2 regions of the Pseudomonas sp. LBUM1652 genome follow, and region 2 is predicted to be linked to the other one. Evidence: predicted binding sites of a transcription regulator. Region 2 holds the regulator's gene; the other holds the start of a gene.
What was found. Region 2 encodes sigma-54, which starts transcription at its own class of promoters, with help from an activator protein. Its sites were predicted from a motif close to ANTGGCATNNANNTTGCTNT; they were not measured.
Positions count from the first base shown of each region.

Region 1: ACA069_RS24270 (pilin) is a predicted target of sigma-54. The motif match lies at 2,245-2,264, and genes of this name have one in related genera.

Region 1 covers NZ_CP166804.1:5,382,396-5,386,545, forward strand. The annotation lists gene ACA069_RS24255 (DUF748 domain-containing protein) at 1-590, shown strand, start outside; gene ACA069_RS24260 (DUF2845 domain-containing protein) at 590-886, shown strand; gene ACA069_RS24265 (BON domain-containing protein) at 1,113-1,469, opposite strand; gene ACA069_RS24270 (pilin) at 1,767-2,198, opposite strand; gene pilB (type IV-A pilus assembly ATPase PilB) at 2,425-4,125, shown strand; gene ACA069_RS24280 (type II secretion system F family protein) at 4,128-4,150, shown strand, end outside.
Region 2 covers NZ_CP166804.1:1,003,530-1,007,679, forward strand. The annotation lists gene rapZ (RNase adapter RapZ) at 1-190, opposite strand, end outside; gene ptsN (PTS IIA-like nitrogen regulatory protein PtsN) at 193-657, opposite strand; gene hpf (ribosome hibernation-promoting factor, HPF/YfiA family) at 669-977, opposite strand; gene ACA069_RS04405 (RNA polymerase factor sigma-54) at 1,051-2,544, opposite strand; gene lptB (LPS export ABC transporter ATP-binding protein) at 2,732-3,457, opposite strand; gene lptA (lipopolysaccharide transport periplasmic protein LptA) at 3,457-4,002, opposite strand; gene lptC (LPS export ABC transporter periplasmic protein LptC) at 3,989-4,150, opposite strand, start outside.

The DNA of each region.
Region 1 (4,150 bases), 2.0 Mb from region 2:
TTGTCAGCGGTGGCGGTTCCGAAGACCTCGGCACAGTGTCGTTCGCGCCGGGGTCCAGCGAGTTGAACAAGGATGCCGAGAGTGCGCTGATCAAGCTATCCCAGGCACTCAAGGAACGTCCGGCCCTACGCCTGGAAATCGAGGGCGCCGCCGCCAAAAGCAGCGACGGTCCATTGCTCGCCGAGCAGCGCCTGGAACGTGAATACCAGTACAACTACTACAAGATGCTCCAGCGCCGTGGCGATAAAGTCCCGGCTCAGGCTTCCTTGATAGAAGTGCCGGACAGCGAGAAAGGCCCATTGCTCGAAGGCATCTATCGCACTCGCCTGAAGACTCAGCCGCCGGCCGAATGGAAGGATCTGGGCAAGGAAGAACGCACAGCGAAAATGCGCGAAGCCGTGATCAATTTCTGGAGCGGCAGCGATGTGTTGCTGCGCCAGTTGGGCCAGGACCGCGCCAGCAGCATCAAGGATTATCTGGTGGATAAAGGTCAACTGGCTGACGAGCGCGTGTACTTCATCGACACCAATCTGGGCGAGGCTGAAAGCGATGGTCGGGTGGTGACGCAAATGCATCTGGATGCCGAGTGATGAAGCGCAAATGGCTGGCCGTGATGACACTGACACTCGTTGTTGGCCAAGCCTCAGCGTCGGATACGTTGCGTTGCGGCAGCCAACTGATCAGCCTTGGCGACCGCGCAAGCGAAGTACTGCAAAAGTGCGGAGAGCCGGTCAGTCGCGATGCGCTGGGTTACAAGCGTAGCGCCAATCGCCGCGAAGAGTTTCAGGTCGAGGAATGGACCTACGGCCCGAGCAACGGCATGTATCAATACCTGCGCTTTGAAGGCAATCGTCTGCGCCAGATCAACAGCAAACGGGGCAACTGAAAATCAAAAGATCGCAGCCTTCGGCAGCGCCTACAGGAAAACAATGTAGGAACTGCCGATGGCTGCGATCTTTTTGCCTTGGGAAATAGAACAGGCCCCGACACAAGTGCCGGGGCCTGTAATGGTCACCTCCGTGTGACCGTTCGCATGAACTCTAAAGTTGCGGCAGACGTATTGCTCGGCCCGTCTGTCGCGCCTTCTCCCGGTCCAGGCGAGAAGTCATGCCTTACTTGGCTTTCAGGCCGTCAGCGGAAACCGCTTCAACGCCTTTGATCTTCTTGGCGATGGCTACTGCAGTGGTTTTCTGAGCATCAGTGACAGCTACAGTCGACGACAGCGACACAACGCCTTTGTTGGTTTCGACCTTAATGTCGGTGCCTGGAATGCCTTTTTCGGTGACCAGATCAGCTTTGACCTTGGTGGTGATCCAAGTGTCGGAGGTAGCCTCTTTCGCCTGAGTCACTTCACCGGCAGCCAGAGTCATTGGAGCCTGGGTAGCCTGGGTGGATTGAGCGAATGCACCGGAAGCCATGGTCAGGGTCAGCGCGGTAGCAGCAGCGGCAGTGATAGCGAACTTCTTCATACGAGTAACTCCTGTTTTTCTGGAAAGTCTGCTGGATGTCTTGTCAGCAGGGTTACTGGAGATATTGCGAACGCTGTGCCAACTTTTCCATAAGTATAAAAACCATATAAATCAATAACTTATGAATTTTGCAAAATTACGGATTCATGCAAATTGCATGACTCGGGAAATATTCACATGCAAGTTGCGGTTTTTCGAAAAGTTCCTAAGGTGCTGAAATTATTGAAGCTTTTGAGAACCACTGCGCAATGAAAAATGCCCCGCATTGGCGGGGCATTTTTCAGACATGGCCTGAGATCAAGTACCGCTGGCAGTGCAGCCTTTTGGCGAGTAGTCCGGAGCCACTGTGGTACCACAGCTCCAAACGCCTGCGCCCGTGCCGGAGGAACGAGTCAGCGTGATAGTTTTGCCCAACACTGGCGCTGGAGCATTGGCGATCGTACAAACAATGGTTCCCGCACCGTCAGCGGCTGTACCTGAAGCCGTCAATGCACAATTTGAAGTGGTAGTGACCGCATCACCCTTCACGATTGCAAGCGTCGGGTTTGTCCCTTGATTGATGGTGTCCTCAAACGGCACTTTCAGTGCGCTGATTTCCGCCAGCCCCGCCGTCACCTTCGACCGCGCCTGATATTTCGAATACTGCGGCAGGGCGATAGTCGCCAGAATCCCGATGATTGCCACAACGATCAGCAGCTCGATCAGAGTAAAGCCTTGTTGTTTTTTCATAGACACGCTCCATGCATGAGTCGAATTCTCATGATCTGAGAAGGACTGAGCATAGCCCATGCCAAGCGCCTCAATGCCCTGCGCACTAGGCGGTTACCGCGCTCGACGCAGCTTCCTACAACCTGTAACCGCACTATCTGACACTTTTTGTCACCTGCACCGGCCATGTTTGGCGCTGTCACTTGACTAGGCTATAAGTCATGAACTGCAAGCGTGCGGAATCCCCATGAATGACATCGCTCTGAGCGGTCTGGCCAAGCAATTGGTGCAGGCCGAACTGCTTACGGAAAAAAGCGCCCAGCAGGCCTGGCAACAGGCCCAGCGCAATCGACAGTCACTGGTCAGCTATCTGGTGCAGAACAAACTGGTGAAGAGCTCACAGGTGGCCGAGATCGCCTCGGAGCACTTCGGCATGGCTTTCCTCGACATCAATTGTCTGGACAAGGAAACCCAGCCCAGAGGCCTGGTCAGTGAAAAACTGGTACGCCAGCATCACGCACTGCCCTTGTGGCGACGCGGCAACAAGTTGTTCGTGGGGATTTCCGACCCGAGCAATCATCAGGCGATCAACGACATCCAGTTCAGCACCGGGCTGAACACCGAAGCCATTCTGGTAGAAGACGACAAGCTTACCGATGCCATCGAAAAATTCTTCGACACCCATGCCAGCGGTCTCGAAGACATGGCCGATGTCGATCTCGACGGCATCGATGTCGAAGCCATCGATGACAACAAACAGGACGCCATCGGCGGACTCGATGCCGACGATGCGCCGGTGGTGCGTTTCGTTCACAAGATGCTGCTGGACGCGATCAAGAGCGGCTCCTCCGACCTGCATTTCGAGCCTTACGAAAAGAACTACCGCGTGCGGGTACGCACCGACGGCATTTTGCGCGAGGTAGCCAAACCGCCCATCCAACTGGCCGGGCGAATTGCCGCACGCCTGAAAGTCATGGCCAGCCTCGACATCTCGGAACGGCGCAAACCGCAGGACGGACGGATCAAGATGCGCCTGTCGAAGAGCAAGTCGATCGACTTTCGGGTCAACACCCTGCCGACCCTGTGGGGCGAAAAAGTGGTGATCCGGATTCTCGACCCGTCCAGCGCGCAGATGGGCATCGATGCACTCGGTTACGAGCCAGCGCAGAAAGATCTGTACATGGCCGCGCTCAAGCAGCCACAAGGCATGATTCTGGTCACCGGCCCCACCGGCTCGGGTAAAACCGTGTCGCTGTATACCGGGCTGAATATTCTCAACACCGTCGACATCAACATCTCCACCGCCGAAGACCCGGTGGAGATCAACATGGAAGGCATCAACCAGGTCAACGTCAATCCTAAACAGGGGCTGGATTTCGCCCAGGCCCTGCGCTCGTTCCTGCGGCAGGACCCGGACGTGATCATGGTCGGCGAGATCCGTGACCTGGAAACCGCCGAGATTGCGATCAAGGCTGCGCAGACCGGTCACCTCGTGCTCTCGACCCTGCACACCAACAGCGCGGCGGAAACCCTCACCCGCCTGCACAACATGGGTATTCCCGGCTTTAACATCGCCACTTCGGTCAGCCTGATCATCGCCCAGCGGCTGGCGCGCAAGTTGTGCAGCCATTGCAAGAAAGCCATCGAGATCCCCCGCGAAACCCTGATCAAGGAAGGCTTCCCCGAGGAACGCATCGGCAGTTTCACGATCTACGAGCCGGTCGGTTGCGATCACTGCAACGGCGGTTACAAGGGACGCGTGGGGATTTATGAAGTGGTGAAGAACACACCCGACCTGCAACGGCTGATCATGGCCGAGGGCAATTCGCTGGAAATCGACATTCAGATGCGCCGCGACGGTTTCGACGACCTGCGCACTTCCGGTTTGCATAAAGCCATGCAAGGCATCACCAGCCTGGAAGAAATCAACCGGGTCACCAAGGACTGAATATGGCGGTCAAGGCAGCGAAAAT
Region 2 (4,150 bases):
GATTACGCGCATCGATCGACACTGCCACCAGCGGTTGTGCCAGTTCAGTATGAATGAGTGCGCGCTCTGCGAGTTCCGGCAGCAGGCCCGCCGGCAAATTGTCGATGCAGTAGTAGCCGTTGTCCTCAAGGACATTCAACGCCGTACTTTTGCCCGAGCCGGAACGGCCACTGACGATGATCAAGCGCATGATTAGTGCCCGCTTTGTTCGTCCACGACGACCTGATACAAGGCTTCGTTGCTCGAAGCACTACGCAATTTTTCGCGAACGTCCTTACGATCAAGCATGCTGGCGATCTGACGCAGCAATTCCAGATGCGCATCGGTCGCAGCTTCAGGCACCAGCAATACGAACAGCAGGTCAACCGGAGCACCGTCGATGGCGTCGAAATCGATTGGGGCTTCAAGGTGCATCAAGGCGCTGATAGGCGATTGGCAACCCTTGAGGCGGCAGTGAGGAATGGCGATGCCGTTGCCGAAACCGGTGGAGCCGAGTTTCTCACGAGCGATCAGGGCCTCGAAGACATCTTGCATCTCCAGAGCCGGCACTTCGCGGGCGATCAGATTGGCAATCTGTTCGAGGGCTTTCTTTTTACTGCCGCCCGGCACGTTCACGAGGGAACGGCCGGGGGTCAGGATACTTTCAAGTCGGATCATGGAGTGGGGGGTTATCGACCGGTCGCGCCCTGGAGCAGGCTCTGGGTCTTTTCCTTATGCTTTTTGAGTTGTTTATCCAGCTTGTCGGTCAGGGCGTCGATCGCGGCGTACATATCGGTATGTTCCGCGTTGGCGACCACTTCACTGCCGGGAATATGCAAGGTGGCTTCGATTTTCTGCTTCAGCTTTTCGACACACATCGTGACTTGCACGTTGGTAATCTTGTCGAAATGGCGCTCCAATCGTTCGAGTTTCTCGTTGATGTAGGTGCGCAGAGGTTCGGTCACTTCCAGTTGGTGTCCACTGATGTTGACTTGCATACAGCTTCTCCTTCGTTGCCAGTGCATAAAGCGGCAGGCCGAAAAGCCTGCCACTGGAACGCTGTAACGTGGCTTACATCAACCGCTTGCGTTCGCTCGAAGGCGCGATCCCTAGGGACTCGCGGTACTTGGCGACGGTGCGGCGAGCCACCTGAATGCCTTGTGCCTCCAGTAAACCAGCGATCTTGCTGTCACTCAACGGCTTTTTCTGATTTTCCGCGGCAACCAGTTTTTTGATGATCGCGCGGATCGCCGTGGACGAGCATTCACCGCCTTCGGAGGTGCTGACGTGGCTGGAAAAAAAGTATTTCAATTCATAGATACCGCGCGGTGTATGCATGAATTTTTGCGTGGTCACCCGGGAAATCGTCGACTCGTGCATGCCGACCGCTTCAGCGATGTCATGCAGGACCAGCGGCTTCATGGCTTCATCGCCGTATTCCAGAAACCCGCGCTGATGCTCAACGATCTGGGTGGCAACTTTCATCAGGGTTTCGTTGCGGCTTTGCAGGCTCTTGATGAACCAGCGCGCTTCCTGCAACTGATTGCGCATGAAGGTGTTGTCGGCGCTGGTATCGGCGCGTCGCACGAAGCCGGCGTACTGGGCGTTGACCCGTAGGCGAGGCACCGACTCCTGATTCAGCTCGACCAGCCAGCGCTCGTTGTCCTTGCGCACGATGACGTCCGGTACGACGTACTCGGCTTCAGTCGATTCGATCTGCGAGCCCGGGCGCGGGTTGAGGCTCTGCACCAGCTCGATGACCTGACGCAACTCATCTTCCTTGAGCTTCATGCGCCGCATCAACTGGCTGTAATCGCGGCTGCCCAGCAGGTCGATATAATCGGTGACCAGACGTTTCGCTTCGGCCAGCCAAGGCGTCTTGGCCGGCAACTGGCGTAGTTGCAGCAGCAGGCATTCGCCAAGATTGCGGGCGCCGATGCCGGCAGGCTCGAATTGCTGGATGCGGTGCAGAACGGCTTCGATTTCGTCCAGCTCGATGTCCAGTTCTGGATCGAACGCTTCGAGGATCTCTTCGAGGGTTTCGTCCAGATAACCCTGATTGTTGATGCAATCGATCAGGGTGACGGCGATCAGTCGATCGGTGTCGGACATCGGCGCGAGGTTAAGTTGCCACAGAAGGTGGCTTTGCAGGCTTTCGCCGGCGGAGGTACGGGTGGTGAAGTCCCACTCGTCATCGTCGCTGCTGGGCAGGCTGCTGGCGCTAGTCTGGTAGACGTCTTCCCAGGCCGTATCGACCGGAAGCTCGTTGGGGATGCGTTCGCTCCAGTCGCCTTCCTCTAGGTTATCCACCGTCGGGGCGGTTTCCTGATAGGAGGGTTCCTGGATCTCGGTGTTGGGCTTCTGTTCAGCGTTGTCGGCCAGAGGATCGGAGTTGTCGAAGTCGTCGCCTTCTTCCTGGCGTTCGAGCATCGGATTGGATTCCAGGGCCTCCTGGATTTCCTGTTGCAGATCCAGGGTCGACAATTGGAGCAGGCGGATAGCCTGTTGCAGCTGCGGTGTCATCGTCAGCTGCTGGCCCATTCTCAAGACTAGCGATGGTTTCATGGCAGGGGCTTAACACCTTATTCGCCGGCGCTATGCGCCATCCACTACAGGGCGCCGGAGCGCCAAACTTAAGCAAATTATATGCCTGAAACTGAAGTGTTTGCCTAGAGCGCTGTAACAATTAAAGCGTATTAAATTCTGCTTGAATCGATACAGCGCCCGGGCGGCTCACTCGGCACTAACAGGCTTACAGGCGGAATTCATGGCCCAGATACACTTCCTTGACCAGATCGTTGGCCAGGATGGTTTCTGCATCGCCTTCGGCAATCAACTGACCGTCGTTGACGATGTAGGCGGTTTCGCAGATGTCCAGCGTCTCACGGACGTTGTGGTCGGTGATCAGAACACCGATGCCCTTGGCCTTGAGATGATGGATGATCTGCTTGATGTCGCCGACCGAGATCGGGTCGACACCGGCGAACGGTTCGTCGAGCAGGATGAATTTCGGTGCTGTCGCCAGGGCGCGGGCGATTTCCACCCGTCGGCGTTCACCACCGGACAGGCTCATGCCGAGGTTGTCGCGAATGTGGCTGATGTGGAATTCCTGCAGCAGGCTTTCCAGCTCCTTGCGACGGCCGGCCTTGTCGAGTTCCTGACGGGTCTCGAGGATGGCCATGATGTTGTCGGCCACCGACAGTTTGCGGAAGATCGACGCTTCTTGCGGCAGATAGCCGATACCCGCCTTGGCGCGACCGTGCATCGGCTGGTGGCTGACGTCCAGATCATCGATCAGCACACGGCCTTGATCGGCCTGTACCAAGCCGACGATCATGTAGAAGCACGTGGTCTTGCCGGCACCGTTGGGGCCGAGCAGGCCGACGATCTGGCCACTGTCGATCGACAGGCTGACGTCACGCACGACCTGGCGGCTTTTATAGGCCTTGGCCAGGTGCTGAGCTTTCAGAGTTGCCATTACTGGGTTTTCTCTTCGGTTTTCTTCTTCGGCTGGATCACCATGTCGATGCGCGGACGCGCTTCGGTGACTTTGCTGCCGGTAGCGCGGCCGGCGCTGGCCAGTTTCTTCACGGTGTCGTAGACGATTTTCTCGCCTTGGGTGGTGTTGTTGTCCTTGTCGACAACCTTGGCTTTATCGATCAGCACGACGCGATTTTGCGCAGCGTGGTACTGGATCGTCACGCCCCAGCCCTGAACAGGTTTGGTATCGCCAGCGGTTTGCAGTTGCTCGAAGTAGGCCAGGTTGCCCACCGAGGTCACCACGTCGATGTCACCGGTCGGGGTACGGGTGATGGTTACGGTGTTGCCGGTAACCTTCATCGAACCCTGGGTGATGATCACGTCGCCTTTATAAGTGGCAACGCCATTCTTGTCGTCCAGCTGGGCATCGTCGGCCTGAATGCGGATTGGCTGCTCTTGATCGTTCGGCAGAGCCCAGGCGCTCACGCTTCCCAGTGCTGCGCCCAGACTGAGCAAAATAGGGAGGGTTTTAACGAGCCTCATACTGTCCTCTTACGTTCGATTGCAGGTGTATCCTGCTTTCCTTCAGATACGCTTTCATTCCTACGCCAGTCGATACACCGCCAGCGCCGTCGATTCTAACGGGTTGCGCGGTCTGCGCATATTCCTGCTGCGGGAACACCGTCATGCG